4 regions of the Pedobacter sp. HDW13 genome follow, and region 1 is predicted to be linked to each of the others. Evidence: riboswitches for the same ligand, from Rfam matches in the RefSeq annotation. Region 1 holds a riboswitch; each other region holds the start of a gene.
The links. A riboswitch is a leader RNA that binds a small molecule or an ion and turns the genes downstream of it on or off. The one in region 1 is predicted to bind S-adenosylmethionine.
Positions count from the first base shown of each region.

Region 2: linked by a shared signal. The riboswitch ahead of G7074_RS25065 (SusC/RagA family TonB-linked outer membrane protein) and the one ahead of metH (methionine synthase) in region 1 are both predicted to bind S-adenosylmethionine.
Region 3: linked by a shared signal. The riboswitch ahead of G7074_RS22830 (O-acetylhomoserine aminocarboxypropyltransferase/cysteine synthase family protein) and the one ahead of metH (methionine synthase) in region 1 are both predicted to bind S-adenosylmethionine.
Region 4: linked by a shared signal. The riboswitch ahead of G7074_RS20040 (peroxiredoxin) and the one ahead of metH (methionine synthase) in region 1 are both predicted to bind S-adenosylmethionine.

Region 1 covers NZ_CP049868.1:2,707,341-2,715,690, reverse strand. Annotated here, with positions in the region: gene metH (methionine synthase) at 1-1,858, opposite strand, end outside; SAM riboswitch class I at 2,022-2,125, opposite strand; gene G7074_RS11545 (Bax inhibitor-1/YccA family protein) at 2,242-2,997, opposite strand; gene G7074_RS11540 (hypothetical protein) at 3,037-3,603, opposite strand; gene murQ (N-acetylmuramic acid 6-phosphate etherase) at 3,774-4,580, opposite strand; gene G7074_RS11530 (S41 family peptidase) at 4,771-6,378, shown strand; gene G7074_RS11525 (histidine decarboxylase) at 6,532-7,665, shown strand; gene G7074_RS11520 (short chain dehydrogenase) at 7,745-8,341, shown strand.
Region 2 covers NZ_CP049868.1:6,030,942-6,039,291, reverse strand. Annotated here, with positions in the region: gene G7074_RS25075 (AraC family transcriptional regulator) at 1-104, shown strand, start outside; gene G7074_RS25070 (peroxiredoxin) at 144-1,415, opposite strand; SAM riboswitch class I at 1,554-1,660, shown strand; gene G7074_RS25065 (SusC/RagA family TonB-linked outer membrane protein) at 1,980-5,144, shown strand; gene G7074_RS25060 (SusD/RagB family nutrient-binding outer membrane lipoprotein) at 5,156-6,592, shown strand; gene G7074_RS25055 (YtxH domain-containing protein) at 6,733-6,933, opposite strand; gene G7074_RS25050 (thioredoxin family protein) at 7,341-8,153, shown strand; gene G7074_RS25045 (hypothetical protein) at 8,166-8,339, shown strand.
Region 3 covers NZ_CP049868.1:5,468,805-5,477,154, forward strand. Annotated here, with positions in the region: gene G7074_RS22800 (PepSY-associated TM helix domain-containing protein) at 1-54, shown strand, start outside; gene G7074_RS22805 (multidrug effflux MFS transporter) at 330-1,556, opposite strand; gene G7074_RS22810 (queuosine precursor transporter) at 1,749-2,519, shown strand; gene G7074_RS22815 (hypothetical protein) at 2,549-3,001, shown strand; gene G7074_RS22820 (homoserine dehydrogenase) at 3,212-4,456, opposite strand; gene metX (homoserine O-acetyltransferase) at 4,570-5,628, opposite strand; gene G7074_RS22830 (O-acetylhomoserine aminocarboxypropyltransferase/cysteine synthase family protein) at 5,662-6,993, opposite strand; SAM riboswitch class I at 7,267-7,377, opposite strand; gene G7074_RS22835 (hypothetical protein) at 7,591-8,350, shown strand, end outside.
Region 4 covers NZ_CP049868.1:4,736,022-4,744,371, reverse strand. Annotated here, with positions in the region: gene G7074_RS20055 (cytochrome-c peroxidase) at 1-815, opposite strand, end outside; gene G7074_RS20050 (YceI family protein) at 986-1,651, opposite strand; gene G7074_RS20045 (peroxiredoxin) at 1,716-3,038, opposite strand; gene G7074_RS20040 (peroxiredoxin) at 3,060-4,376, opposite strand; SAM riboswitch class I at 4,550-4,660, opposite strand; SAM riboswitch class I at 4,693-4,798, opposite strand; gene G7074_RS20035 (ABC-F family ATP-binding cassette domain-containing protein) at 5,376-6,965, shown strand; gene G7074_RS20030 (TetR/AcrR family transcriptional regulator) at 6,984-7,580, shown strand; gene G7074_RS20025 (alpha/beta fold hydrolase) at 7,599-8,350, opposite strand, start outside.

The sequences.
Region 1 (8,350 bases):
CCCTACGGTTTAACAATACATCTTCTACCCTTTCCAATAATTCGGGTGGAATTTCCTGATAAACCTCCAACATACCGGCGTTTACGATCCCCATATCTAAACCTGCCTGAATGGCGTGATAAAGAAATGCAGAGTGCATGGCTTCGCGAACCACATTGTTACCCCTGAAAGAGAACGAAATATTCGAAACCCCACCGCTTACCTTGGCATGAGGCAGATTTTCTTTGATCCAGCGGGTGGCGTTAATAAAATCGACTGCGTAATTGTTGTGTTCCTCCAGGCCGGTGGCCACGGTTAAAATATTCGGGTCGAAAATAATATCTTCTGCCGGGAAACCGATTTCGTTTACAAGAATATCGTAACTTCTTTTACAAATTTCTTTTCTGCGTTCGTAATTATCGGCCTGTCCTTGCTCATCAAAAGCCATTACCACAACCGCAGCACCATACTGCATAATTTTACGGGCACTTTCGCGGAATTTATCTTCGCCTTCTTTCAAGGAAATAGAGTTCACAATCCCCTTGCCTTGCAGGCATTTTAAGCCATTCTCAATCACGGACCATTTTGATGAATCGACCATAATGGGTAGTTTGGCAATATCAGGTTCAGAAGCAATCAGGTTCAGGAATTTGGTCATGGCTGCTTCCGAATCAAGCATCCCCTCATCCATATTCACGTCAATAACCTGCGCGCCACCTTCTACCTGCTGTAATGCAACTGCTAAAGCAGCTTCATAATCGCCACCTAAAATCAGTTTCGAGAATTTTGGCGATCCGGTAATATTAGTTCTTTCGCCTATATTTACAAAAATACTTTCTGGGGTAATGGTTACAGGTTCAAGTCCGCTTAAACGCATATGAGGTTCGAGCACAGGTAATTTTCTAGGCTCAGCTTTCCGGGCATTTTTAGCAATGCAACCAATGTGATCAGGTGTGGTACCGCAACAACCACCAACAATATTCACAAAGCCTGATGCAATAAAATCATCAACCAGGTGAGCGGTTTCGTGTGGTTGTTCATCATAAGCTCCAAACTCGTTGGGTAAACCTGCATTTGGATAAGCCGAAACATAACAACCTGCTTTTGCGGCAAGCTCTTCGATATGCGGACGCATTTCTTTAGCTCCCAATGCACAGTTAAAACCGATACTTAATGGTTTGGCATGCATTACCGAGTTTAAGAAAGCCTCCGCCGTTTGGCCCGACAATGTTCTTCCTGAAGCATCGGTAATGGTCCCCGAGATCATAATCTCGAGCTTACGACCAATTACTTCTTCGTATTTTTTAATGGCCACAATAGCCACTTTTGCATTTAGGGTATCAAAAATGGTTTCGATCAACAACACATCCGAGCCACCATCTACCAACCCACGAACCTGCTCGTAATAAGCTGCTTCTAATTCATCAAAATAAACCGCCCTAAAACCAGGATCGTTAACATTCGGCGACATAGAAAGGGTACGGTTGGTTGGGCCAATGGCACCTGCAACAAAACACTTGCGATCGGGATTAGCCGCCATAAACTCGTCGGCCGCTTCTTTGGCTACCCTTGCTCCTTCAAAACTCATTTCGTAAGAAAGGTCTTCCATTTGGTAATCGGCCATCGAAATTCGCTGTGTACTAAAGGTATTGGTTTCGATAATATCGGCACCAGCAGCCATGTACTCGAGGTGTATGGTTTTGATAATATCGGGGCGTGTAATGTTAAGCAAATCGTTATTGCCTTTTACATCACAGGGATGATCTTTAAAGCGTTCCCCTCTAAAATCCTCTTCGGTTAGGGTATATCGCTGAATCATGGTACCCATTGCACCATCAATCACCAAAATACGTTTTTCTAATTCTTCTCTAATGCTCATTGTTGTTGTTGTAGCAAGTAGCAAGTATCAAGCGTTGAAATATTGATAACTCACTTTTTATTAGGTGGCAGCAAAAAGTAAAGGCAAAATTGTCTTAATACTTCATACTTGTTTCCTAAATTAATGGCTTATCTAAAAAGTTGGTACGTGAATCGTAATCCTAAACTTATCTGTTTCCGCTATTTGCAGAATAGAATTTAGCACCTTGTGTGGCACAGGTTGCTAAGACTTCGTTGGGTCTAATCCCTCCGTCTTTCTTAATAAGCATACAAAAATGCAACAAAGCGGCATCATTTCCAAAAATTATCGCCTTGTGGCCAAATAAAATTACAAAGGCCATGCAAAACTGCACAGCCTTAAGAATATTGTTCTGTTTAAACCGTTTATTTTCTGCTTCCGAAAATGCGTAGTAAGAACAGGAAGATGTTTAAGAAATCCAGGTATAAAGATAACGCAGCTACAATCGCCATTTTCTTAGATTCAATCTGAAGAACCTGTTCTCCGCTGGCCTCAATACCTTCGCCAATTCTTTTAATCTTTTGCACATCATAAGCTGTTAATGCAGTAAATATTGCAATGCCAATAAAAGCCATAAACAAGCTGAACTGTTCGCTCTGAATAAACATATTAATTACACTGGCAATTACTAAACCAATTACCCCAACCATCAGAATCGGACCAAATTTGCTTAGATCGATATTGGTTGTATAACCCATAAATGCCATAATTCCAAATATTCCGGCTGCACCTGCAAAACAGCTTACTACCGAACCTGAAGTATATGTTAACAAGATAAAGCTTAAGCTAATTCCGGTTAATACAGAGTAAAGCACAAATACGCCTATTAAAGCAGGTAATGATAACCGGCTTAAACCAAAGCCCATTAATAAAACCAGGCCTAGCGGAGCGAACATGGCTATATAACCAAATATAGACATACTAACTTTGCCTGTTGCAGGGTTAATATTTAAAAGATACTGCATTAACTGCTCGTTGGTACCGAAAAGATAAGCAGCTACTGTAGATAAACTCAATGCAACGAACATCCATAAGAAAACGTTAGCGAAGAATTTTTTAGACACAGATTTTTCCTGTACAAAAACACTGTTGTCCTGATATTGATAATTTTGTTGTTCCATTTTAATTTTTTGCGTGTTAAATTATATAAAAATAAACATTTAGTTCAATCTTTTTGTCAGCAATTCTTCAACTTTTTTAAAGAACTGCAGTGGCTTTAATGTACGCCAAGGCAGATTATCGAAATCGCCGCCAAAGTTAATGTAATAATCGATGTTGTTATCGCGAAACTCGGCAATTACATGTTCCTGAAAATTCACACCAACAATCCAGCCATCTTCCACCTCCTGAAACCACTCTTCGTAATAGCTATCATCAGAAGCATGGAAATTGAGCACATTTTCTCCGATGAGGATAAATTTATTAATGCCTTCATCCATCATCAACTCTACCACATCGCGTTTGAGCAACATAATATCGTTGTTGATGGCATCGTTCCACTCACCGATAAACTCTATTATGGCATAACCGCGATCGTAATCGGCATACAGCACCTTCATGTACAGTGTGCTCGATCCAAATTCATCCCATTGTGGGTGAAGTAAAAAGTTATAAATCTGCTTATCGAAGTAAAGCTCAGAATATTCGGTATTATAAAACGGTGAACGTTCATCTTCAGCCGAAATATAATCGTCTCGCCACTGGTAATAAGGCTCAATCTCGTGCATAGTTTTTAATTATTGAATGCGTGAATTTTGAATAAGTAAATGTTCTTAGCCCATCTCCAATTCAATCATTCTACCCTTCAGTCATTAATTTAATTTTGAATGAACGAATTTTGAATGAGTGAATGTTTAAGCCCATCTCCAATTCTGTCATTCCATCCTTCAATCATTTGTTAATGTTGTCCGGCTTCTACAGCTTTACGTACACTTCCGTAGCGGTTCAGCAACTCAGCAGCTTCTTCGTAGCCAATGTGCAGCTCATCAGCAACCATTTGTGTCCCACGATCTACCAACTTATGATTGGTTAATTGCATATCAACCATCTTATTACCAACCACACGTCCTAACTGTACCATAACCGTAGTACTAAGCATATTTAAAACCAGTTTTTGTGCCGTTCCCGATTTCATTCTTGTAGAACCGGTAATAAACTCAGGGCCAACCACCACTTCAACAGGGAAGTCAGATTCTGCAGCAATTGGTCCGCCGGTATTGCAAACAATGCAACCCGTTAAAACGCCATGTTTACGTGCCGTATTTAAGCCCCCAATAACATAAGGAGTAGTCCCTGATGCAGCCAGGCCAACCAGACAGTCTTTTTCGTTAATATTAAACTCCTGCAAATCTTCCCAGGCTTGTTCAGCATCATCCTCTGCAAATTCTACAGCCCTTCTGATAGCGGTATCTCCACCGGCAATAATGCCTACAACCCAATCAAAAGGCACACCATAGGTAGGCGGACATTCTGATGCATCTACCACACCTAAACGCCCACTGGTACCCGCTCCGATATAAAAAAGACGACCACCTTTTTTCATTCTTTCGGCAACTGCCGAAGTTAATTTTTCGATCTGAGGCAAAGATTTTTCTACAGCAAAAGCTACAGTCTTATCTTCGTTATTAATGCCCTGCAAGACTTCCAACACCGACATCTTATCGATGTGGCTGTAGTTAGATTCTTGCTCGGTAACTCTGTTCATAAATTTAATTTTGATAAAATTCGGTAAATTCTTTCTAAATACACCTTTAAAAATTCAAAAATATATCTCATAAAATTCAATTCAGCCTTTGTTATGGTTAATTTATGTTAAAAATTATAAACAAAAGACAAGAAAATACAGTTAAAAAATATATCAACCCGCTAATTTTCATAAATTTGCAGTAACGCTGATGAAAAAAAATACCCGTAATAATATACTGATCGCTATAAGCTATTCTGTAATCTTAATAGCAGGTATGTTTTTGGGCATAAAATTTATCAAAGATCAAGGCTTTGGCGTTAAAAAAAGTCCACAGCTAGCCAGCAACAGCGACGAGAAATTAAACGAAATTCTTCACATCATTAACGGCAACTACGTTGATGATATCAATACCGATTCGCTTCAAAATTTACCTATTGATAGTGTTTTACATCAGTTAGATCCGCATAGTGTTTACCTGCCGCCAACCGATGCACAGGATATGAGCGATAACCTGGAGGGAAACTTTGAGGGGGTTGGCATAGAGTATTACATGCTTAACGACACTATGATGGTTACGGGCGTTGTTAAAGACGGACCAGCATCCCAGGCGGGCATAAAATTGGGCGATAAAATCCTGAGCATTGATACTGCTGTAGTTAGCGGAAGAAATTTACCCAAAGACCAGCTAACTGGCCGCTTTAAAGGGCGTGCAGGAACTGGGGTAAGCGTGGTTTTATTACATCCGGGCTTAACACAAAGCAACCGCATTATGGTTACCCGTGGCAAGGTAAATATTAGCAGTATTGATGCGGCGTATATGATTAACAGCGAAACAGGCTACGTACGCATCAGTAAGTTTGGTGCCAATACCGATAACGATTTTGCTTCAGCGGCCAACAGCCTGAAAGCGAAAGGCATGAAAAAGCTGATCCTCGACCTGCGTGATAACGGCGGTGGCTATTTTACTGCAGCTACTGGCCTGGCCGATCAGTTTTTGCCCGAAAATAAGCTTATTGTTTATACCCAGGGCAAGCATGAGCCACGTACCGATTATTTTTCGACCGGAACCGGTGCCTTTCAAAATGGTAAGCTGGCGGTGCTGATTAACGAAAATACGGCCTCCGCAAGTGAAATTGTAGCTGGTGCGATTCAGGACTTAGGTAGGGGCATAATTGTAGGCCGTCGCTCTTTTGGCAAAGGCCTGGTACAGGAACAGTTTGCTTTTGGTGATGGTTCTGCGCTAAATCTTACCATTGCCCGCTATTACACACCATCAGGTCGCAGCATCCAAAAATCTTACAAAAAAGGTTATGATGCTTACAAACACGAACTGGATGAGCGTATGATGGATGGAGAATTAACCGGCGACCGCACTTCTTTTCAGGATTCGATTGAGAAAGCAGAAGGCGTAAATACACAGCCCGTAAAAAAAATTAAGCCAATTGGTGGTATACAACCAGATGTTTTCGTAAAACTGGACACTACCGGATACAATAAATTTTATAGTAACCTGGTGAGCAAAAAAGTACTTTCTGATTATGTATTTAATGTATTAACGAGCAGATATAGCGCAAACTTTGTAGAACAGAATATTAACATCTTTACCATTACCGATAATGATTTTAGAGATTTTATTGGTTTTATTCAACGTAAAAATGTTCCAATCGATCGTTTTCAACTGTACAATGCGAAAACAGTAATTCAAAACGACCTTAAAGCACTACTTTGCCGCTATTACTTAGGAGATGTGGGCTACTACAAAGCCTCAAACCAAACCGATAATGCGGTTAAACAGGCATTGGCCAACATGCAATAGCCGTATTTTATTTGCACTAAGATGCATTTGACTTACGGATCATAAAATACAATTTCTAAAAATAACAATAAATCAATATAATATTCTTATTTAAAACAGAATAATGATACTATATTTTGATTTTCCTAATTTTGCCCATATATCCAATTCATTATGGCAACAGGCAATTTATCAGCAAAAGATCAACAAGTATTAAGTGATTTACTAGAAAAAGTAAAAGGACAAACCGATTTATTTCTTGGTTATCCGGTTTCGAAGGATTTTGATTACCAGGAACTGGCTGAGTTTTTAAAATACCCGATGAACAACCTCGGCGATCCGTTCGTTACTTCTACTTATGGAGTAGGATCGCGTGATCTGGAGAAAGAGGTAGTGCAGTTCTTTGCCAGCCTTTTCCGTGCGCCCGAAGATAACTGGTGGGGCTATGTAACCAACGGAGGTTCGGAAGGCAATTTATATGGCTTGTACCTTGCCCGTGAGCTTCATCCAAAAGGTATGGTTTATTATTCTGAAGCCACCCATTACAGTGTTCAAAAAAACCTGCATTTGCTTAATATGTCAAATATCGTAATCCGTACACAAGAGAGCGGCGAAATTGATTATGATGACCTGGAGTACACCATCCGGATGAACCGTCATATGCCCGTTATTATTATGGCCAACATTGGCACCACGATGACCGAAGCCCGCGACGATGTAGCTAAAATTAAAGCAATTTTAAAAAAACTGGCCATCCAGCATTATTATATCCATGCCGATGCAGCACTTTCGGGCACCTACAGCGCCCTGATTGAACCACGCCCTGCATTCGATTTTGAAGATGGAGCAGATAGTATTGCCATTAGTGGTCATAAATTTTTCGGTTCACCAATGCCATGTGGTGTAGTAATTGCAAAAAAATCGAACCGCGACCGTATTGCACGTTCTGTAGCTTACATTGGCAGTGTTGATACCACCATTACAGGTTCGAGAAATGGGCACAGTCCGCTATTCTTGTGGCACACCATTAAACGCCTGGGACTGGAAGGCTTAAAAGAACGTGCCATGCATAGTTTAGAAACTGCAGCATACACTGAATTAAAACTTAGAGAAATGGGCATTGAGGCGTGGCGCAACACCAATGCCATCACTGTAAACTTTCCGGCACCATTACCAGCGATCTGCAAAAAATGGCAGTTGGCGGCAGAACAAGGAAACTCACATATCATCTGTATGCCAAATGTAACCAAAGCACATATCGATCTATTTATAACCGATTTAAAGGCTGAAATAATTTTGCAAGATTAACAGGATACAAACTTTTAAATGACCTTAATGTTTAATAGCAAGGTTAACTTAGTATTACAAAACCTTTAAACATAAAAGCATGAAAATAATAATTGTAGGTGCAACCGGAACTTTGGGCAAAAAAGTTAGCGATGCCTTTGCCCAAAAATATGAAGTGATACGCGTAGGCAATACCAAGGGCGATGTGCAGGTTGATATTACCAGCGAAGCATCGATTAAAACCATGTTCGAAAAAACAGGACCTTTTGATGCGTTAATCAGCACCACTGGTAAAGGCCCTTTTGCGCCCATTAAAGAAATGACAGGCGAAACTTTTAAAAAAGGCTTACTGGATAAATTATTGGGTCAGGTTAACCTGGTACTCATAGGGCAGCACTACATTAATAAAGGAGGCTCGTTTACACTAACATCGGGCATATTGGCCGATCATCCTGTAGCAGCCGGCGCCGCATTAAGCGCAGTAAACGGTGGTTTAAATTCGTTTGTAATTGCAGCAGCTCCCGAACTCGAAAACGACGTACGCCTCAATGCCGTTAGTCCAAATGTAGTTGAAGATTCGCCGGCCTATTTCGATTCATTTCCGGGCGAAATACCCGTAACTATGGATAAAGTAGTAAAGGCTTTTGAAAAAAGCGTATTAGGCATTGTTACCGGGCAGGTAATAAAAGTTTATTAACATAAGCTT
Region 2 (8,350 bases), 3.1 Mb from region 1:
CTTACGAATGTGGTTTTAATAGTCTGTCTAATTTTAACCGGTTTTTTAAAGAAGCCAAAGGTGTAACCCCACGCGATTACAAAAAGATGGTGGCTACGGCTTAGTACTTTTAATTAACCAGGGAACAAAGGTTTAGATTGCATTTACTTCTTCAATAAAGCATCAATCTCGGTATTAAACTCTTTTTTAAATTCGTCGTAAAATTTGCCTGTAGCCGGACCATTAAAGCCGGTGTGTATTTGGGCAACATTTCCCTGTTTATCGATAATAATGGTAGTAGGGAAAGATACAAACGAATCTAATGCAGGTAAGGATTCGGCTACCACTTGTTTATCGGCTGTACCGGCAATAACCTGATCGTATTCGATACCAAAGCGCTCTCGGAAACGGCTCATTACTTTTTTAGCATATTCTGGCTCAGTAGAGCGTTCGTAATGTAAGGCAATAACCTCTACACCACGTTTCTTGTTTTCTTTATACCAAGGGGCAATAAAGGTAGCTTCATCTACACAATTGGGGCACCAGCTGCCAGTGATGGTTAAAACAACTACCTTGTTTTTGTATTTTTCATCTTTTAACGAAATCTTTTTTCCATTAACATCTGCGAAACTAAAATCGAGGGTTTTATAACCCGGTTTCAGGTAGGTGAGTTTGTAGGCATCGGGCAGGGCAGCGTTGGCATTCTTAACACCTGTAAAAGGCTGACTTCCTCTTGCACCTAAGATTTCACCGCTTAAAGTGCCATTGGACTGGAAAGTGCCTTTGTAGTAAGCAGGAGAGGAGCCAATAAAGCTTGATAACTGAAATTCGTTACCTTCTACCACGCCTTCCAGGTAGCGCGAATCGCCGGTTACACGTAAAAAAGTACCGGTAAGTTTGTTGCCTGTTTGCTTAAATAAACCTACTGTTTTTTCGTCCTTGCCATTTGGCGATTTGAAAACCACATCGTAGCTTCCGGAGTAATTGGCTGTTACAGGTTTACCGTCTGTTTCGAAACGGTAGTTTTTACGCTCGGCTACAATGGCCAAAGGTTTACCGGTCTGGCCTTGTTTTCTTAATGTGCCGGTAAGCTGATCGCCAGTTATGGCAAATGCCAGTTCGTTATCAAACTGATCGAGTTTGACAAAAAGCGAATCGGCAGTTTGTTTAACTAAACCGCCTTCAAAACTTTCTTCGGCATTGCGGAAATATAATTTCTGCTGACCATTTTTTTCGTTGATATCAAAGTTGAAAGGGATTTCCAATCCTTCTTTTACTTTGGCAACTCCGCGCCAGCTGCCGAGTGCTACAAAGGCATTAGACTTTTCTTTATGGGCTTTTACCCCTGTATGATTGGCCAATACGGTTTGATCTTGTGCAAAGGATATGGTAGTTGATATGGTCAAAACGGCTGTGAAAATTGATTTCAGATTCATTGGGATGTGTTTTAATCGACTAAATTGGTCGACAAATATACGGCTCGTATTTGGCAAGAAAAAATTTTCAGATAAAAAATATATAAAAACTATAGAATTACTGGATTTAATTATACCTTTGCCCCAGTTATTTAAAAATGCTTATCAAGAAAGGCGGAGGGAATGGCCCTGTGAAGCCTTAGCAACCATCTAAGTTTTAGAAATGGTGCTAATTCCATCCCGGATGAATCTGGGGTAGTTAAGTCAGCAGTTTGCGTTATCCTTATTAATATGGAGCACTTCTGACTTTTGGTTGAGGTGCTTTTTTTGTACCCGGGCTTTTTTGAAAGTAACTTATTTACTAATGATCATTTCCAGATGAAAAAAACAGACGTACTAAAATCTATTTATTTAAACCAAACGAGGTATTTCCGAATGCGTATGCCCTGTTAAGATGCATTCATTTTAACGGGCTTTTAAGCTAACCAATCCTTTCATTTTTTAAACAAAAAATACGGTTTATAGCCGTGGTGGAAAGGTATTGCCCAAATTATTGTCTCCATTAACTAATTATTACAACACAAGATGTTCAAAAAAATTAAATCAATAGCGTTTATTTTGCTGCTCTTTACGGCGCAGCAGTTACTTGCGCAAAATGTACCTGTTACAGGTACGGTAAAATCGGCCGAGGGCGAAACCCTGCCGGGTGTTTCTGTTTTGATCAAAGAAACCAAACAAGCTACCACTACCGATGGTAAAGGGGTTTTTAGCATTAACGCACCCGAAAAAGCTACCCTTATATTCTCATACATTGGCTTTAAAACCCAGGAAATACCTGTTGTTAAAGGTAGTCCTATCGCTGTGGTATTGCAATCGAGCGATCAGTCGCTTGATGAGGTTGTAGTTACTGCTTTAGGTATATCGCGCCAAAAGAAATCGCTGGGTTATGCCGTTCAGGAATTAAAGGGGCAGGATTTGGCCGAAGCTAAAGAATCGAACCTGGTTAATGCCCTGGCTGGTAAAATTGCCGGTGTAAGGGTAACCAATAGCCAGGGAAGTATGGGGTCGTCGCGCGTGGTAATCAGGGGTGAAACTTCCATTGCCGGTAACAACCAGCCACTGTTTGTGGTAGATGGAATTCCGGTTGATAACTCGCAGTTAAACTCGGCCGGTGCCCGGGATTATGCCAATACCATTTCGGATATCAATCCTGAAGATATTGAATCAATGAGTGTGCTTAAAGGCCCAAATGCAGCCGCATTGTACGGATCGCGGGCTGCAGCAGGCGTAATCCTCATCAAAACCAAAACCGGTAAATCGAAAAAAGGATTGGGAATTGCCGTTAACTCGAACGCGGTTTTAGAAAGCCTGCTTACCCTTCCGGTATATCAAAATGCTTTTGGACAAGGTTCTGAAGGTAAATTTAGCTATGTGGATGGTGCTGGTAAAGGTTTAAATGACGGGGTTGATGAGAGCTGGGGACCGAAACTGGATGGCAGGCTAATTCCGCAGTTTTTCTCTAAAGGTGTAGCTGTTCCTTTTGAAGCGCATCCGGATAATGTTCGCGATTTTTTCCAAACCGGTTATTCCTTAAATAACGGTGTATCGATTGCAGATGCCGGAGAAAAATACGATTACAGGATCTCTTACAACAATTTAAAACAGGTAGGTATTGTGCCTAATTCGGGACAGGGGAAAAATTCGTTTGTGCTGAATACCAGCCTTAAAATAACCCCGAAATTAACTTTAACGGCTAATGCCAATTACAGTAAACTTAATTCGGATAACTTACCGGGTACAGGTGGTTCGCGCTCTACGAGTACCATGTTGCAGTTTACCTGGTTTGGTCGTCAGGTTGATATTAACCAGTTGAAAAATTATTTGGATGAGAATGGAAAAACGTTTAACTGGAATAACAGCTATTACAGCAATCCATATTGGGTAGCTTACGAGAATACGGTATCGCAAAACAGGAACCGCATAATCGGAAGTTTAGCGTTGAATTATAAAATCATAGACGGGCTTGATTTAAATTTCAGATCAGGAACGGATTATTATAACGACAGGCGTAAAGTACGGATTGCTTATGGTACCAACGGAACACCATTTGGATCGTACACCGAAAGTGCTTTTACGGTAAACGAAAACAATACCGATGCAACCTTAAACTTTAACAAACAGCTAAACGATGATTTTAGCCTCGAATTGCTGGGTGGGGGGAATATCCGCAGGCAGTATATCGAACAAAACGACCAAAGTGCACCTAAACTGGCCATTGCTGGACTTTATACGCTTAAAAACTCACGCGATCCATTGGTATCATCAAATAACCTGTCACGTTTAAAATCGTATAGTGTGTATGCTTCAGGGCAACTTGGTTTCAGAAATTACCTTTTTGCCAACATTACTGCCCGTAACGATTGGTCGTCTACCTTGCCTGCTCAAAACAGGTCGTATTTTTACCCCTCGTTTAATGGAAGTTTTGTAGCTACCGAAGCTTTGGATATTAAAAGCGATGCCCTTAACTATTTAAAAATACGTGGTGGCTGGTCTAAAGTAGGTAAAGATGCAGATCCTTACCGTTTGATTAATACCTATGTTTTTAGCGCTCCGTTTTATGGAAATCCACAGCTGAATACAGGATCTATTGATCTTAATCCTAACCTGAAACCTGAAACCACCACATCAACCGAATTGGGTGTTGAGGCGGTATTCTTTAACAAAAGATTGCGTTTCGATTTAAGTGCTTACAATACCAATAGTTATAACCAGATTTTAGCGGCAGATGTGAGCCAGAGTACCGGTTTTAGTTCAAAATTGTTGAACGCCGGAAAAATCAACAATAAAGGTATAGAGGCGCAGTTGGGCATTACGCCAATTAAAAAGGCTTTTACCTGGGATATCGATCTAAACTTTGCCGCAAACAGGAGCAGGGTAATTGAGCTGGATGCCGAAAAATTATTAACCAATTATGTTGTAGCTTCTAACTCAGCACAGGTAATTGCTACTGTGGGTCAACCTTATGGATCGTTATTTGGTACCGCGTTTTTAAGAGATGGCAACGGCAATATTATTGTAAATGCAACCGGCGCTCCGGCTACCAACCCAACCAAGCAGGTATTGGGTAAATATACTCCGGATTGGATTGGTGGTGTGTACAACACCTTTAGCTATAAGGGCATTAGTTTAGGCGTGTTGGTTGATGCCAGCATTGGCGGCTCTATTTACAACGGTACATATGCTACAGGTACTTATACCGGCGTGTTAGCCTCAACTTTACCAGGCAGGGCTGCAGAGTATGGCGGCATTGCTTACTATTATCCGGGTAACGATAAAACCAAAGGAACTGTACGGTTAAACGGAGCAGCTCCGGCTGGTGAAACTGTTTACGATGACGGGGTTATTTTTGACGGGGTAACTGCTGATGGCAAACGCAACGAAAAAATATTACCTGCCCAGCAGTATTACAAATCGTTCAGGAATATCGATGAAGCCAATATTTTCAGTGCTTCTTATGTTAAACTCCGCGAAGTGAAACTAAGTTATAACCTGCCAACGAAATGGTTGCGCTCGCTAAGTTTACAGGGTGTTTCGGTATCGCTTGTTGGCCGTAACCTGTGGATTATTCACCGCAATACGGTTGATATTGATCCTGAAGTAGCTTTTAATACCGGCAATGGTCAGGGCTTAGAAAGTCTTTCTAACCCAAGTACCCGCAGTTATGGTATTAACCTGAATGTTAAATTTTAAATATTCCCATCATGAAAAATAAGAAACTCTATATATTCGCCATTTTGGCCCTTGCCTTTTCATCTTGCAAAAAAGAGCTCGATGAGGTGAACATTAACCCCAATGCTCCTGAAGTTGCGCAACCCGATTATTTACTTACAGGAACGACCAAAACCACTGTAGATACCTATTGGGGCGTAACCAATAACATGAATTCGAGCCTGCTTTTTGCGCAGCACTGGGCTAAAGTGCAATACACAGAAGAAGATCGTTTTATCTTTTCGAACAGCAGTTTTACCTCGCTATGGTCTACCGGTTATGCGCAAAGTATTGCAGGCTTTAATAAAATTATCGAACTGGGCGATGCGCAAGGCAACACCAATTATAAAGGTGTAGCATTGGTATTGAGGTCGTGGGTATTTTTATTGCTTACCGATGCTTATGGCGATATTCCATATTCGCAGGCCGGAAAAATAAAACAATTTGTTACACCTGTTTACGATAAACAGAAGGATGTATATTACGGTATTTTAAACGATTTGAAATCTGCTCAAGTAGCACTCGATCCTGCTTCGGGAAAAACCATTGCCGGTGATGTAATTTACGGCAATAATATTGCTTCGTGGAAAAAGTTTGCCAATGCACTGCGCCTCCGTATCGCTTTGCGTATTGCGGATAAAGATGCAACTAAGGCCAAACAGGTAATAGACGAAATACAGGCCGAAGGTGGTGCTTACATCAGCAGTAATGCAGAAAATGCAATACTAAAATATGATGTTTCGCCACAACAGAATCCGGTTGCAGCATCATTCGAAACCCGTAACGATTACCGGATCAGTAAAACCATTGTAGATAAACTTTTTTCGCTTAGCGATCCAAGATTATCGGTATATGCGAGTAGAACCGAAAATACTACGCCCCAAACCTATGTAGGCATTCCAAATGGTTCTACCAACTCCGAAGCCAGTGCTATTGGTTTAGCTAATTCATCTAAACCAGGTACTTATTTTCTGGATGCCAAAGCGCCAGCTGTAATTTTTAGCTATGCCGAATTGCTTTTCGATCGCGCTGAGGCGGCTGCACGTGGTTTCACGACAGAAAATGCTGAGGATTTATATAAGCAGGCTATCCGGGCATCGTTTGCACAGTATAATATCAGCGGAACCGCAGTTGATAGTTACATCAGTCAGACCGCTGTAGTTTATGATGCCGCAAACTTTAAGAAATCAATCGGTGAGCAGAAATGGATTGCATTATTTGGGCAAGGACTGGAAGCCTGGGCAGAGCAGCGTAGACTGGATTATCCGCAGTTAACGGCTTCGGTAAATACGGTGTTAAATGGTAAAATCCCTGTGCGTTTTATTTATCCGGGTACTGAGCAATCGCTAAACGGACAGAATTATAAAAATGCTGTTAGCAGTCAGGGAGCCGATTTATTAACAACAAAACTCTGGTTTGATGCTTTTTAAAACTTAAAACCTCACTGGTGTTTGACCAATGGTTTACAAAGAAAAAGCGCTCCGATTTTAAATCGGAGCGCTTTTTTTGTTGCTAAATTTTACAGAAACAGGTATCTCGATTGATCTGCCTGTTTATTGTTAATGGGTATTCATCTGGCAAAATCTTCGGCAGCATTACTCAGCTTTGATTTCAAATCCTGTGTATAATTTTTTGCCTTATCAGCCCATTGCGGTGCTTTATCCATTAATTCGTCTACTATCGATTGGCCCGTAATTGGGTCCTTCTTCGTGATATATTTTACGCCTGCGTAAACCGCAGCACCAATAATTGCTGTTTTTAAAATTCCCATGTCGTTTTTTTTGTTTTTTAGTTAAACATTTTGAGGTAGTTAAAAGTTTTAGACGGCTTTAGCTTCTTGTTGTTACAGTCTTTGGAGTTTGCATCACAAAACATTAAAACGAAAAAAGTCAGAATTTATTGAATAAGGATGATCTCGTCCCCCTTTGAAGGGGGCAGGGGGATGAGATTTTGTATTTCAGAGCGCGATTAAAGATTACGGTGTAACAGGGGAGATGCTGAAACAAGTTCAGCATGACGGTTAGGGGGAGGGGGATGAGTTTGATAATTTCCAAATTCTACTGTCCGGTTGAGTATACCTACTTACCATTTCATGCCTTAATATGCCTAGTCTGGCCATTTTGCACCTTGGCAGGAGGGTTTTTTGAGATAGTTTTGAGCAACAAAAAACACAGAAACATGAAAATAACGAAAATTTTATGGTTGGCTAATTTCTTCATTGTCATTACCCTTTCCATTACGGCCTTTGCGTCAATGTATAAAACCCCGGGAAAAGATACTCCCGTTAAAACGTCCGGAAAAGGTTTTGCTGTGGTCGAATTGTTTACTTCGGAAGGTTGCTCGAGCTGCCCGCCTGCCGATGAACTTTTAGCCAGGCTGGAAAAAGAATCAGCCGGAAAAGATTTGTTTGTGCTTGCTTATCATGTCGATTATTTTGATCGCTTAGGTTGGAAAGACACTTTCGGGAATCCGGAATATTCGAAAAGGCAGGCGCAGTATGGGCAGTGGTTAGGCTTGCCACAAATTTATACCCCACAGGTAATTGTTAACGGTGCAAACGAATTTATCGGTTCGGAAGAAGCCAGCATTCGCAATGCCATTTCGACCCAGCTGGGTACCAAAGCAAGCGCAGAGGTTAAGCTTCAATGGCACCAAACTGATCAGGACTTTAAAGTACATTATCAGGCTTCGGGCGAAGCAAAGGGCAGTAAACTGTTAATTGCTGTTGTACAAAAAGCTGCCAGTACCCAAGTAGCCAGAGGTGAAAACGAAGGCAGAACCCTGTCGCATGTGCAGATTGTACGGAAGTTGCAAAGCGAAAAGATCAGTGCTGAGGGAATCGGAGCCGTTTCGGTTTCATTGCCCAAAGGCTACAACGAAAAAGACTGGGAAATTATTGGTTTGCTGCAAAACCAAAACACCGGTAAGCTCATCGCCGCTACCAAAGCGACCCAATTTGAACAAAAAAACAATGCCAGCTTACATCATTAAACCTTTACAGCCATGGAAAATACAATCAAAAAAGGCTACAGCAAATTTATGGTTACACTAGTTTCAATGCTCTCCATGTTATTTCTGCTTAGTCCGCCGTTCGAACGAAATGTTCAGCAATGCGAAATGGTGATGGAAATTACAAGGAAAAAGAAAAGTGGCTTCCTCCCTGATGGAGAAGAATAAAAACTGATAAA
Region 3 (8,350 bases), 2.8 Mb from region 1:
GCTGCAGCAGGAACGATTGCTTGTTATTTGATTTATAAGTTTTTAGTGCCATAATTGTTTACCACAAAGACAGAAGAAACACAAAGCGGTGTTTATTTATAAAAAATGCTGAAAGAAAATCGTGGTGTCATCAGTCTTAACCGTCATTTCGAACGAAGTCGAGAAATCTAACTAGTTTAGCCCCTTATTGTTAGAAAAAATAAGATCTAATACTAAACGCCTATGTTTTTCCCGCAGATATAAATGATTTTACCGCAGATCATATTGATTTAATTACTAATCTGAGTGCCTTTTCTGCGAAATCAGCGGGAAATAAAGTGCTTAAAAACTTAATGCGCCACTACAGCCGCATCAGCGCTTGCTTCTACTTCACTAACAATAAACCTGCGGCCAATTAACAAACAAAATAGCGCGATAAACGCTGCTGCTGTCATTACCAAAGGCATAGGCACAACCGAATGTTCGCTTAACAAACTTACCATTACCGAAGCCAGCGCACCCAAACCCATTTGTAATGCTCCCATTAAAGCCGATGCACTACCGGCATTTTTAGAAAACGGGGCCAGCGATAATGCTGCTGCGTTGGGGTTAATAAGTCCTAAGCAGGCCAGAAACAAAGCGATAAAACCAATAGTACTGTATAAACTGAGCCAGTTATTTAAGGCAAAAATTAAGAATACAAGACTAAATATACACTGGGCAACTAACGCCCAGGTTACAATCTTTTTACTGCTGAACCATTTTAATATTAAACTATTCACCTGACTCGAACCAATAAATGAAACCGATAGCAGCGCGAATATCCAGCCGTAAGCTGTTTTACTTACTTCGTAAATTTTCATAAACACGGTTGGCGATGACGATACATAGGCAAACAAGCCAGAAAAGGTAATAGCGCTGATTAAGGCATAAGTATAGAACTGAGGTTCTCGTAATACGGTGTAAAAGCTGGTTAATATAGGCTTCGGCTTTAACGAATAATTTGGATCGGGCTTATAGCTTTCAGGCAGCTTGAAAATAGAGGCCAAAAGCATTAAAACTGCCATGAAACCTAAAAATACGAAAACATATTTCCAGCCCAGTGCCGAAATTAAATAACCACCGGCAGTAGGAGCCAGCATAGGCGAAACGGCAATCACCAACATTAACGAAGCAAATACCTTAGGGCTTTCTTCTACTGAAAACAAATCGCGCACCATAGCAACTGAAGCTACAGCAGTGGCACAGCTTCCGATGGCTTGTACAAAGCGTAAAACAATGAGTTGGTTTACATCAGTTACGGCTAAACATAAAAATGAAGAGAGTATATAAAGTCCCAGACCAAAATACAATGGCTTTTTTCGGCCATATTTATCCAACAGCGGTCCATATAAAAGCTGACCAGCCGAAATTCCGATAAAAAAGCTGGATAAGGATAGTGAAACTACAGATTCGGTGCTTTTTAAATCTTTGGCAATATCTACAAAACCAGGCAGATACATATCAATAGAAAAAGGACCAAGGGCAGCAAGTGAACCTAAAATAAGTATTAAATAGAAGTGTTGTTTCTTAGCCATGATCTGTTAGTTTTTCGGAGGCGCAAAGATTGGGAGATTTAATTTGCTAACCTAAATTTGCGGGTCGAGCGATTGTAAAAATTACAGTTGGCGGTTAAAATGAATAAATTAGCCCGGAACTGAACGTAAGGTTCCTGTTAAAAAGCATAATCTGCGCTGTAATTTGATAGATTATATTTAGATTTATTGCCTATGACTTTTAAAACGAAAGAAAGCCGTTTACTACTTGTTCTGGGTAGTTTTTTTGTGGCCAATGCTATATTATCAGAGTTTATTGGTGTTAAATTATTCAGTGTAGAAGAAACCATTGGCATGAAGAAGTTCGACATCAACCTATTAGGTGTGCCACATCTTTCGTTCGTAATGTCGGCAGGGGTACTAACCTGGCCCATTATCTTCATCATGACAGATATTATAAACGAGTATTTCGGGGTAAAACAGGTAAGGTTTTTATCTATTCTCACTTCTATTTTAATAGCCTTTGCTTTTATCGTGGTTTGGGGATCTATGCATTTAAGCGCAGCCGATTTTTGGGTGCATCAAAATATTAATGGGGAAGACCTGAACATGAACAATGCCTTCGCGGGTATTTTTGGGCAAGGCATGTGGATTATTGTCGGCTCAATAACCGCCTTTATTATAGGCCAGATGGTTGATGTGCTCATTTTTCACCGCATTAAGAAAATTACGGGAGAGCGGGCCTTGTGGTTAAGGGCTACGGGTTCAACACTCATTTCTCAGTTTGTAGATAGCTTTGTGGTAATTTTTATTGCATTTTACCTTAATCCACAATACCACTACACCTGGAAAATGGTTTTTGCCATAGGCTTAGTGGGCTATACCTACAAATTTATTGTAGCCATTTTAATGACCCCGATTCTGTATCTGGTACACCGGATTATTGACGGCTATTTAGGCAAAGATTTGGCGCATAAGTTAATGAAGATGGCAGGCAGAGGATAACAATAAAAACTAACCAAATATAAATACTTATGAAATTAAATTATTTAATGGGCCTTGCTGTGCTCTCACTTGCGGCTTGCAATAGTTCGGCAGAAAAACAAAAAGATCAGTCGCTGAATATTGAAGGCACCTGGCAGTTGGTTTCGGCTACTACCTCGCAGCATGGCAAAAGTGAGGTAACGGATTATACCGGTAAACTGAAAATGATCAAAATGTTTAACAATACCCATTTTGCATTTTTAAAACACAGTGTTAACCCTAAAGATACTGCTGATTTTGATGCCGGAGGCGGAACTTTTGTACTGGATAAAGATAATTATACCGAACACCTCGAATATTATAAAAACAAAAACTGGGAAGGAAAGACTTTTAATTTCAAACTCAGCATCAATAAAGATACTTTAACCCAACAAGGCGTAGAAAAGGTAGAAGGAGAAGGGGTGGACCGGGTGATTATTGAAAAGTATGTTAAAGTAAAATAAAACACAAAAGGCCGGACTCGCTCCGGCCTTTATGCTTAACAACAAAACAAATAAAAAAATTAACCTTAAAAATTAAGAAGCTGTTTAAAAATGAATAAATAATTCACAGGTCTATCAGGTGGGTGAGGACACCCACCTCTAGCGAATCCTAATGGGCGGTGGAGACAACGCCCATTAGATATTTCACAGAAATTTAAACAGTTTCTAAGTTTAAAGGGCTGCCAGTTCTTCGGCAAAAACATTTTCACTCAGCAGCTCCTGCTTGTAAATCTGCCGGCCGGTATAGGCCACAAAAACAGATTGATCTAAAAGCAATTCGCGGTTCTTGATCAGGCTTTCCAGCTTAACTGTTCCAACCACATATTTATAACTATCGGCAGCATAACGTTCGCTAATGTTATCAAATTCCAGTAAGGTAATCAGATCTTCATCTGCGTAGCGTAAATACACTTCCAGTAAAATTTCTTCAGTATGTTTTACACCGTTTTCTGAGTGGTACTTTTTATACTCATAACGGTAATCGTAGCGTAATGCGGCAATATCCGACAATACAGCTGCACCGGTTGGATGGCCACCTGCACCTTTACCATAGAAAAACTGTTTATCGGCAAAAGCAGCCTGTACTGCTACAGCATTATACTCGTTTTCTACATTATACAAGAAATCATCCTTAGCTACTAGTTTAGGCAAAACATAAGTTACCACATCTTTGGTATTTACCTTACGGGCTGTTGGTACCAGTTTGATTTTAAAATTTTTCTCGCGTGCATATTTAATATCGTACTGCGAAAGGTTTTGGATACCAATGTTCAGGATGATATCGGGGTTTACAAATAAACCATAAGCATGGGCCGTAGCAATAGCCAGTTTATATTTCGGATCGTAACCTCCCACATCCAAAATAGGATCGGTTTCGGCAAAACCTAAGTCCTGAGCTTCTTTCAATGCCGAATCGTAGCTCTGGTTTTCGTTAAATATTTTCGACAGAATGTAATTGGACGATCCGTTAAAAATGCCACTTAATGCATGGAACAATTCGTTATCGTAATATTCTTCCAAGTTACGGATAATTGGAATACTACCACACACTGCACCTTCATACAATAGGGAAGTACCGTGTTCTGCCTGTAAATCTACCAGCTCTTTTAAGTGGGTAGCAATCATTTTTTTATTGGCCGAAACTACATTTTTGCCATTTTTTAAGGCGGTAGTTACAATTTCGTATGCAGCATCTGCATCGTTAATCAATTCTACAATTGTATTGATTTCGGTATTATTCAGTATTTCGTTACGATCGGTAGTAAACAAATCTTTATTGAGCGTACGTTTCTTCTTTGGATCTTTTATCGCGATTTTAATGATTTCCAGATTCAGGTTCTGGCTCTGGATAATGTCCAGCAAACCTTGTCCTACAACTCCGAAACCAAATAAACCGATTTTTAAATTCTTACTCATTTTTATTTTGTGATTATACAGATAACCGGATTTTAACCGATCCTATTGTTCTTATATTTGTTTTTGTCTTTATTATTTAGCTTTACGCTTAAGTCTTTCTGCTTTTACTCTTTCTATGCAGTATGCTGTAATTTGATTATTTTCTTATCGCGGCTCTCTTTAATAAAAGTTCCGATAATATTGGTTAAAGTATTGGTTTCGATTAAGAACCCGTCATGACCATATTCAGAATGGATGGTGGCAAATTCAGCACCTGTAATGTGATCGGCCAGGTATTTCTGTTCTGAAATCGGGAATAAAAAGTCGTTTTCGATTCCAATTACCAGTGTGTTTGCTTTAACCAGCTTTAAGGCATCAGCTATGCTTTTGCGGTTGCGGCCAACATTGTGGCTATCCATTGCTTTGGTTAAATAATAATAACTGTATGCGTTAAAGCGATTGGTTAATTTCTCTCCCTGATAATTCTGATAAGACGAAGCCCTGAAATTATCAGTTTTATCGTTTACACTTTCTACCTGTGTGCTGCCATAGGCATTGTAAGTACGATAGCTTAAAAGTGCAATGCTTCTGGCTGCTTTCAAACCTTTAATGCCTCCATCAGGCTTATTGGCATAAAAAGTACGGTCGGTAGTAATGGCTAGTCGCTGACTTTCGTTAAAGGCAATTCCCCAGGGCGAATGCACGGCATTAGTAGCCACTAAAATCAGGTTCTCAATTTTATTCGGCTCAATAATGCTCCATTCAACAGCTTGTTGTCCACCTAACGAGCCACCAATTAATAGTTTAATGGTATCGATTTGTAAATGCGCCGCTAAAAGCTGGTGCGCTGATACAAAATCGCGGATGGTAAACTGCGGAAACGACAAGTAATAAGGCAGGCTGTTAACCGGATTGGTACTTAAAGGATTGGTTGTACCATAATTAGAGCCTAAAACATTAGCACAAATAATATAATGATCGTTTGGATTGAATAAAGCGTTTTGCCCAAACAAACCTTCCCACCATTCAAAAACATCGGCATTGGCAGTAAGCGCATGGCAAACCCATATTACGTTATCTTTCTTTGTGTTTAATTTGCCATATGTTTGATAAGCGATTTGCAGGTTACGGATTTTTTTTCCGCTTTCGAGCTTAAATTGTTTGTTATATTGATATGTTGATGCTGTGCTCATGCTAAAATAATGCTGATGGTAATAAAAAAAGGATTAGGCTTGTAAACTGGCTGTACTTACTGATAAGCCAATTGCTGCAAAAGCCTGCTCAAAATCGGCCTTAATGTCGTCGATATGCTCGATACCAACTGATACGCGAAGCGAGTTCGGTTTAACACCTGCAGCCAGTTGTTCGCTATCGCTTAATTGCTGGTGTGTGGTAGCCGATGGCTGGATAATCAGCGTTTTGGCATCGCCCACGTTTGCGAGGTGCGAAATCAGTTTTAAATTATCGATTAATTGGGTTGCTCTTTCTTTGCTGCCGTTTAACTCGAAAGATAAAACTGCTCCAAAGCCATTGCTTAAATATTTCTTTGCCAAATTATTGTATTTACTGCTGGCCAAACCAGGATAAGCCACTTCTTTAACTGCCGGGTGATTTTCTAACCAGGTAGCCAATTCTAAAGCATTATCTACATGGCGTTGTACACGAAGCGATAAAGTTTCGAGACCTTGCAATAACAGGAAAGAGTTGAACGGCGCAATAGCCGGACCTAAATCCCTTAAACCTTCTACACGGGCACGAATAATAAACTGAATATTGCCAAAAGGACCGTCGACACCGAAAACATCGCTAAAAACCAAACCATGGTAGCCTTCTGATGGTTGACTAAATTGTGGAAACTTACCATTTCCCCAGTTATAATTTCCGCCATCAACAATTACACCACCAATGCTGGTTCCATGTCCGCCAATCCATTTGGTAGCCGATTGTACCACTACGTTAGCGCCATGTTCTAATGGTTTAAACAGGTAACCTGCAGCACCGAAAGTATTATCAACAACTAAAGGAAGATCATATTTTTTGGCAATAGCCGCAATTTTTTCAAAATCGGGCACACTAAATGCCGGGTTACCGATAGTCTCTAAATAAATAGCTTTTGTTTTATCGGTAATTTTAGCTTCAAATTCTTCTGGCACATCCGGGTTAGCAAAATCAACATGAATACCCAAACGCTTAAACGCTACTTTAAACTGATTATAAGTACCGCCGTAAACATGAGATGAAGAAACAATGCTGTCGCCAGCCTCCAGGATATTATTTAAGGCAATAAATTGTGCTGCCTGACCAGATGCTACTGCTAATGCTGCTACGCCACCTTCTAAAGCTGCAATGCGTTTTTCGAAAACATCGCTGGTTGGGTTCATGATCCTGGTATAGATATTACCGAACTCTTTTAAAGCAAATAAATTGGCTCCATGCTCAGCATTTTTAAAACCGTATGAAGTGGTTTGATAAATAGGAACAGCCCTTGAGCCTGTAGTTGGATCGATTTCCTGACCTGCGTGTATTTGTAAAGTTTCGAATTTATATGAAGTTGACATAATCTTTAATGCTTAAATTTTTAAATGTTGAATAATCTGTAGGGATCAGATTAACCTAAAGGTTAAAGCTGTGTGGGCGTATCCCGTTTTAGCGGGACCTTCCAGTTTGAAAAACACAAAAAGGGAAGATTTTTAAATTACTGTATGCAACAGCACATACAAGTAATCGCCTGCATATTGCAACACATAAAAGACATAGAAAGATCTTCTACTTTTTTAAGGTTTGAACCAGGTTCGCTTAGCGATTGAAGATTTAATGTTTTCATCAGTTAAAATTTATATCACCAGATAACACCGTGTTAGCCAGTCAGGAATTGGCACCTTCTCTTTCTGAGGGTTGCCAGTGGGTCATGGAGCCAGTCTCTCGCCACTTCTTTATAAATCAACCTCTGAAGATTGACTTTTACTTAGCTTATTGCCAAATAATATTCCAAATGTCTGAATTTAATTTTAATCCACAAAATAAAATTTTGAATTTAAAGCAAGCTACTGTGAATGAGGGTGCTAATTTTAAATAATTAAGGCTCCTTAAATATTTTAATATAAAGTTAATGGTTAAAACTTTAAGTTTGTGTTACCTATCTAAATCTAATCATCATGAAAAATGTAAAATTCTATGGTTTGGCAATACTATTTACTGTTGCCTGCTTAAATAACGTTAATGCCCAGTTTGGTGGCTTAAAAGATAAACTACTAAAAGTGGGTACAGCACAGGGTGCTAAAGCCTTAGGGGTTGATAAATTCCTGAAACAGCCTGCTGCCATTACCACCAGTTTTGAAGATGTGAATCGCGAAGGCGAGATGATGCCCGATTTTAAATCGAAGGAGAAATTTCAGCCTTTATATTTATTACCTAAAAATCCGGAGGGCGGTTATGTGCTTTGCGAAGGTTTTTACGAAATGACCAATAAAAGCTATTGCCTTAAAGCCGGAACCTTTGCCCCTTCAAAAGGCGATGGCTACATGTTTGCTCCGGTTTTAGGACCCAAAGAAGAAATTGTAGTATCGATATTAAAGAGTGCCGAAAAGCACCCCGAAGTAGAACAGCACGATATTCAGGTTTTATTGTGGACCATTATTGCCCGCACAAAATTTGCCGATTACAGCGGCCAGGTTAAACTTACTGCCATTAAGTTACTTACACCTAAGCAACTTACCCAGTTAGAAGGTGGTGCTTTGGGTATTTTACCTTTTGATGTAATGGAGAAAGCTAAAGATCAGTTGCCATCAGGCTTAAAAGCTGTGTTTGAAGCCGAAAACAATATCAGGCAGTTGGTGGCATCAGGCAATTACACCTATGCTGATATGGAGAAATATGCAATTGTAGCAGGTATGGCACCTCCAAGAAGCGATGTGC
Region 4 (8,350 bases), 2.0 Mb from region 1:
TTGTAGTAGGTAACCACCTCTTTAAGCGTTTTAAACTGTCCGTTATGCATGTAGGGAGCGGTTAAGGCCACATTGCGCAGGCCAGGTATTTTAAATTCGCCAATGGCCGTGCTGTCTTTCGTGATGGTAAAACGTCCGGCATCTTTGAGGGTTTTACCATTATAAAGGCCAATATTTTTAAAACGATCGGCGGTAAAATCTTCTCCCGAGTGGCAGTTATTGCAGTTGGCCTTACCAATAAACAACAGCCGCCCGCGGGCTGCCGCAGCCGAAAGGGCATTATCATCGCCATTGATGTAACGATCGTAAGCACTGTTATTGGTTTCTAAGGTCCGCTCAAAAGCAGCAAGTGCTTTTAACAGGTTATCTTTGGTAGCCGGCGATTTAAATACTTTTGCAAAAGCCTCGACGTATGCCTTATCCTTGTTCAGCCTTTCTACAGCTTCTTCAATGCTCAATCCCATTTCATCGGGTGAAGTAATGGGGCCTAAAGCCTGCTCTTCGAGCGAAGCTGCCCTTCCATCCCAGAAAAAATGTGTGCGACCAGATAAATTGGTTAAACCGGGCGAATTGCGTGCGGTTAGTTTACCGCCAATACCAATGCTAAAAGTGGCCGTATCAGCAAAGGCAAATTCGGGCCTGTGGCACGATGAGCAGTTAATGGTTCTGTCTTTCGAAAGGATGTTATCGAAAAATAAACTGCTCCCAAGTTCTTCTTTGGTTTGGATTTCGCTTACGCCGCCTCCAACAAAAGCTGCCTGGGTAAGCAACAGCGCAATAAAGCTCAGTATGATGATAGCACTTCTTTTTTTCATCGGTTCAATTCTGTTTCTTTTAGCCCTGATTAAGCTTATAAAATCGTTTGGCAGTTTGTTTTAAATTGGAAAGGCTGTATTGTGAACTTGCTTTGAGCCATCGGCTTCGCCATAACGATCCGGCAACAATACAGCCTTTCTTATTAAGCGTTTTAGTTTAGGTTGGTTTATTATCCGGCATTCGCCACTAAGGCTACATCGATATCAAAATCATCGTATATTACTTTATCACCAAGGTTTTCGAAAAAGTTTTTTGATCTGAACTTGATATCATATTTCGTACGATCGATGGTAATTTTAGCTTTGGCGGTTAACTTTTTACCAGCAACATCAATTGCCGCCGGAAAACTTACCTCGTTGGTAATGCCTTTAATTGTTAGTTTACCGGTTAAGCTATACTGGTTGCCACTTCCTTTTTTGGCAGATGTAATTACAAAAGTTGAAGTCGGAAATTTCTCAGTACTGAAAAAATCTTCGCTTTTTAAGTGCCCAAGCAACTTTCCGTTTGTGGTGGCGTCGGTAACATCGGTTACGGTAATCGATTTGGTATCGATGGTAAAACTGCCTGATTTAAGTGTTGTACCATCAATTACAAATGTTCCTTCGCTCACTTTTACGTTGCCACTGTGTTCGCCAGTAGCTTTTTTGGCCAACCAGGTTAGTTTGCTGCTGGCATTATCTACTTTGAACGATTGCGCCTTTGAAGCATGATTAGGTGTAACAATTATTTTCTTTGATGCAGATCCGTTGTGGTTTGCCGCAGCAAAGCGGTTCGACTGTGATAAAGCGCCTAAAGAGGCCAGGGTTAATAGCGAAATGGTTAATGTTAGTTTCATTTTGGATTTATATTTTTTAGATAATACCGGTTAACCCATCAGCTTAACCGGCGTAAGGATATGATTATTTGCTTTTTTGCGTGTTTTTATCGCCTGTTGCCGAGGCAGTAGCCGTAGCATCTTCTGCAATCAGTTCATCTAACAAAGCGTTAAATTTTTTCTCGTATTCTTTATAGTATTTTCCGGTAACGGTGCCGGTATAACCCGTATAAATTTCGCGTACTTCGCCTTTTCTGTCGATGATAATGGTAGTTGGAAAAGCAATAAATTTATTGAGTGCCGGCAATTTCTGCGATACCAGTTTTTTATCGGCCAGGCCACCAAAAAGGATATCGTATTTTACATCGTATTTATCGCGCAGTTTGCCCAGTGTGTATTTGGCGTACTCCAGGTCGTCTTTTTGTTCAAAGCCAATGGCAATGGCCTCTACTCCTCTTTTCTGGTTTTTGTTAAACCATGGCGAAAGAAATACCGTTTGATCGGTACAGTTCGGGCACCAGGTACCCACAATTTCTACAATTACCACTTTACCTTTGTACTTATCGTCGCTTAGCGAAACCGATTTCCCGGCAAGATCAGGGAAGGTAAAATCGAGCTTTTTATAACCTTCTTTTAAGAATGTAATTTTGTAGGGATCGGGCAATTCGGCTTTATCGTCTTTTGCACCATCAAATTTGGTATTATCGTAAATTCCGGCCGAAATTACGCCGCTGATGGTACCATCAGGATTGATTTTACCTTTGTAAATTTTAGGACTTGGGCCCGTAAAGCCCGAAAGCACAAACTCATCACCTTGTACAGTACCTTCCAGTTCGCGGCTATCGCCGGTTACCTGCATAATTACCCCGGTTAGCTTGTTTCCGTTTTGTTTTAGTATCGCCACCTTGTTAGGCACCTGTTCTTTTGAATAGAACTTAAGCTCCCATTTGCCCGATATATTGGCCGCCGGTGCCACATCTTTACCCGGCTCAACAAAGCGGTACTTTTTGCCATGCTCGGCAGTAAAAGGAAGCGAATTGCCCCTGAAACCCGGCACCAAACTGCGATACTCGCCTGATAATGTACCATCATCATTTATTTTGGCTACCAGGGCTGCATCGTAAGTATTCATTTTAATAAATACCGAATCGGGTGCAATGCGTTTTACGTGGAAATCATCGCGACGGGTGCCATTTAACAGGGTAAAAGTAGCATGTTCGAAATCCTTGCCTTTAAATTCGAAGTTAAAAGGCACCTGGGTTTCGCTTACATTAAATACACCGCGCCAAACCCCTTCTTTTATTGTTTTTTCTACAGCTACCGGTTTTACACCATCGGCCAAAACCTGTCCACCAATAAACAGTGAACTGAGCAAAACTGCTCCTTTAAAAATTTTATGTACGCTCATTTTATTTTGGTTTTTTAATGATTATTTTCCTTTTATCGATTCATTCTTGTTTACTGCAGCAGTTTCTGGTGCTGGTTCGGCAATCAGTTCGTCTAGTACGCGATTAAATTTCTTCTCGTAATCGTCGTAATATTTACCTGTTACCGTGCCGGTGTAACCGGTGTAAATTTCGCGTACCTCTCCTTTTCTATCGATGATAATGGTAGTTGGGAAAGCAATAAATTTGTTGAGTGCGGGCAGTTTCTGTGCTACCAGTTTCTTATCGGCCAGCCCACCGAATAGGATATCGTATTTGATATCGTATTTATCTCTCAGCTTTCCGAGCGTGTACTGGGCATAGGCCAGACTGTCTTTTTGTTCAAAACCAATGGCAATGGCTTCTACTCCGCGTTTTTGGTTTTTGTTAAACCAGGGCGAAAGAAAAACAGTCTGGTCGGTACAGTTCGGACACCAGGTACCCACAATTTCTACAATTACCACTTTGCCTTTGTATTTATCGTCGCTCAGCGAAACGGCTTTACCCTTAAGATCAGGAAAAGTGAAATCGAGTTTTTTATAGCCTTCTTTTAAAAAGGTTAATTTATAGGGATCAGGCAGGTTGGCATCGTTGTTTTTAGTGGCATCGAACTTGATGTTTTTATAGATACCAAAACCCTGATCTCCTGATAGCGTGCCATCTTCATTTACTTTTCCTTTAATAATAAAAGGACTTGGACCGGTAAAGCCCGATAAAGCGAACTCATTTCCTTGTATGGTGCCTTCAATTTCACGGCTATCGCCTACAACCGTCATAATTACGCCCGTAAGCTTATTCCCGTTTTGTTTCAGCACCGCAATTGATGCAGGAACAGCTTCTTTACTGTATAATTTAAGTTCCCATTTGCCCGATAGGTCGGCAGTAGGTTTTACATCTTTACCGGGCTCTACAAAGCGGTAGGTTTTACCAGGCTCGGCCGTAAATGGCAGAGAGTTCCCCCTGAAACCTGGTACCAAACTCCGATACTCACCACTTAATGTACCATTGGGTTCTATTTTGGCCACCAGGGCTGCATCGTAAGTATTCATTTTAACGAAAATCGAATCCTTTCCAAGACGCTGCACATGGAAATCATCGCGACGGGTGCCATTTATCAAAGTAAAAACAGCGTGTTCAGGATCTTTGCCCTTAAATTCGAAATTAAATGGAACAGCCGATTCGCTCACCGTAAATACACCGCGCCATATTCCTTCTTTAATAAAGGCTGCGGGTGGTTTAACTGTTGCCGAAAAGGCCGAACTACTGATCAATAGTCCCAAAGAGAGGCCTTTTAGTGTGGGTAGATAGTTTTTAAAGTTCATGTTTATGGTTTTAGTTTAGTAATTCTGTTTTAAAACCCTGTGGAGCAGACATACCATTTCCATGACTGGTAAATTACCAGCCGCTTAATCAAAAAAGAAAAGCATGTTTGAAACTGTAAATGCTATTTACAACAGCAGGAGTTTTGTAGTTTAAGTGTTTTCATATCTTAGTTAATTTATTTTTCCCCCGAAAAATTTCGGACGAATGAGTAAAGCACTTATTTCATTGCTGAAAAGTTGCTAGAAGATCGACGAGGCTCCCTCTCCCTTCTTCTGTATAAATCATCTACTAGTGGTGGAATTATTAGATGCAGTAAATTTATTTTTCCGGAATACCTCCGGAATGAGTAAAGCACTTATTTCATTACTGAAAAGTTGCTAGAAGATCGATGAGGCTCCCTCTCCCTTCTTCTGTATAAATTATCTACTATTGGTGGAATTACTAGATGCTGTAAAGGTAAAACAAAAAATATTAAAAACCAATTAAACCTATAGATTTTATAGTATTTATTTTTTCTGTGATAATCGGATAGTAATGAGGGCTTAATCGTATCTTGTGAAAAGCTTAAATAACATCCTGGATTGTACGCCATCTGTGCTGAATGAATTTTCCACCATTACATAAAGCGCCACACATTGCACAACCAGGATGTTATTTTTATGAATTGCTGAAATCACCAGGCTATTCGGCAAGAGAATTTGGTGATTGGCCAAATATATAAAAAGTCTACCAATTTAGTATACTTTATTAAAAATAATCAGGCTTACGCTTAATTTGCCTTATAAAAGCATATCTCCCCACCTACCTTCTTTCATTTTAATAAACAAAGCAACGAAGTGTTGCACCTTATGTTATGAAGTATATTAAGATTTAATCAACTCATATTCTGCTTATTAGTAAATACGATTCTAAATTATTCTTATTAAACATTTTTGTTAAACAAAAAAGAATAATACCTTTACACCCGTAAATATTTTTCAATTGCCTAATGTTTAGCTATGAGTTTAATCATCCGATCCCTTTCTTATACCCATCCCGATAACGAGCAACTCTTCAATAACCTCTCGCTAAACATTGCCAGCGGCGATAAAGCGGCATTAGTGGGCATTAATGGCGTAGGCAAATCAACCTTGCTCAAAATGCTTGCAGGTGCTATGCAACCCGGTTCAGGCGAAATCATCACCCCTGAAAAGCCGTGGTACATTCCGCAGCATTTAGGAGAATACGACCAGTATACCGTTGCCCGCACACTTGGCATCGATCAAAAGCTAAAAGCCCTGCAAGCTATTCTGGCTGGTGATGCCGATCCGCAGCATTTTACCGATCTGAATGATGACTGGGAAATTGAGCAGAAAGTAAGTCAGGCATTAAAAAAATGGAGACTAGAACATTTATCAACCGATCAGTTACTTGGCAGCCTGAGTGGAGGACAGAAAACAAAAATTTTCCTGGCCAGCATAAACCTGCACCAACCAGAGCTGATTTTGCTAGATGAACCTTCCAACCATTTGGATATCCAAACCCGAAAAAAATTATATCAATTTATAGCGCAGAGCAAGGCAACCATTTTGGTGGTGAGTCATGACAGAAGCTTGCTTAATCTGATGAATAAAACCCTCGAGCTGAGTAAAAAAGGCATTGAGGTTTATGGTGGCAATTTTGAATTTTATCAGCAGCAAAAGCTGGAAAAGGTTAATGCCCTGCATGCACAGCTTAACGAACAGGCCAAAACACTTAAACAAACAGAGAAGAAAGCACGCGATGTAGCCTACCAGCGCCAAAAACAAGAGCAGCGTGGTAAAAGCGCCGGACAAAGCAACTCGCTTCCCCGCATTATTGCCGGCGGATTGAAAAGTAAATCGGAACGGAGTACGGCTAAAGTACTTGATGCCCAGCATGAAAAAATAACGGGCTTACAGGAAAACATGCAGGAAACGCGGTCGCAAATTCAACAATATCAGGTGTTAAAAATCAACATCATGGCATCCGAAATACACCATGGAAAATTACTGATCGATGCCGAAGCAATTAACTTCGGATATACCATTCCTTTGCTGCAAGAAGGAATCAGTTTCCAGCTTCGATCGGGCGAAAGGATGCAGATTAAAGGAGCAAATGGCTCGGGCAAAAGCACCTTACTAAAAATCGTAACTGGAGAGCTGCAACCCATCCAGGGAAATTACAGCGCTACCGATTTTTCCTATCTTTACCTCGATCAGGATTATGCGATGATTAAGCCAGAGCTAAGCATTTACGACCAGATACAAGAATATAATTCGATTGGATTGCAGGAACACGAAATCAGAGCATTTTTAGTGCATTCGCAATTTGATGCAGCCTCTTTTGACCGCAAATGTGTGGGATTGAGTGGAGGCGAAAAAATGAAGCTCGCGCTGTGCTGTCTTTCTGTAAGTAACCTCAAACCCGACATGCTTATTTTGGACGAGCCGACTAATAATCTGGATCTGAAGAGCCTGGATGTACTTACTGCGGCCATAAAAGATTATGCAGGCACACTGTTGGTGATCTCTCATGATGAATATTTTATCAAAGAGATTGGTATAAACAGTTACATTAATTTAAATTAACAGCGATTAAACAATAACATGCCACTTAAAAATACCGGAACCGAACAATTAATTAAAGACACCGCCAAAAGGCTCATTTTTGCCGAAGGTAAATTGCATGCCACCACTCAGGAAATTGCCGATGCGGCTGGAGTAAACCGTACCGCACTGCACTACTATTTCCGCTCGAGGGATTTACTCATTGCAGCTGTTTTTCAGGAAGCGATGCAAGGGCTGAGCGAACGCCTTAACGCATGTATGGCTTCTGCTAAACCATTCAGGCAAAAGGTTGAATTTCTGATTGAAGTATTTTTAAAGGATATGATGGCTTTCCCCTATCAGGAAACTTTTCTCGTAACCGAAATCAACACACTCGGAAAGCAACTGGTTGGAAATATCGATTCAGGTCCTGTTGAAAGCTTTTTAAACGAAGTGCAACAAGAAATGGACTCGGGCAATGTTAAAACGATGCCTCCCTACCAATTCCTGATGAACCTTTTTTCGCTATTATCTTATCCCCTCATTATGGCTCCTTTGTACAAGCAGTTATTTCAACTCACAGATAATGCTTTTGATGAACTTATTACTGCCCGAAAAGCAATGATTGTGGATCTGATTTTTATCCATCGCGGATAATTAAGGATGAAGGGATGCTTAGCGGGCCAGATTTGCAACCTCAATAATGGCATCGACAAAAGCCTGTGGCGCCTCCTGAGGAAGCACATGCCCAATGCCACCGCTAATGGTATGGTGCACATATTTGCCTGTAAATTTACTAGCGTATTGTGCCGGATCTGGATGCGGCGCCCCGTTGGCATCTCCCTCAAGGGTTACTGTGGGGACCGAAATAGTAGGTGAGGTAGCCAGTTTCTTTTCAAGTACACCGTATTTAGTTTCTCCTTTACTTAAGCCCAATCTCCAACGGTAGTTATCGATCACCACCTGTACGTGGTCAGGATTATCGAACCCTTTGGCCGATTCCGCATAGGTTGCATCGCTAAAGCTCCATTTTGGTGAGGCCAGCTGCCAGATTTGTTTATTAAAGGCTTTGGTATTGGCTGCATAACCCGCCGCACCTCGTGCCGTTGCAAAATAGAATTGATACCACCAGGCCAGCTCAGCTTTTGGTGGCAAAGGAGCCAAATTTCCAGCCTGGCTACCAATTAAATAACCACTTACCGAAACCAATCCTTTAACACGTTCAGGCCAGATGGCTGCAATGATATCGGCTGTACGAGCTCCCCAGTCGTAACCACCCAAAATGGCTTTTTTAATTTTCAAAGCATCCATAAAGGCCACAATATCTACCGCAACTGCTGCTTGTTGTCCGTTGCGGGGAGTAGTTGCAGAAAGAAACTTCGTTGTACCGTAACCTCTTAGGTAGGGCACCAATACATGATAGCCTT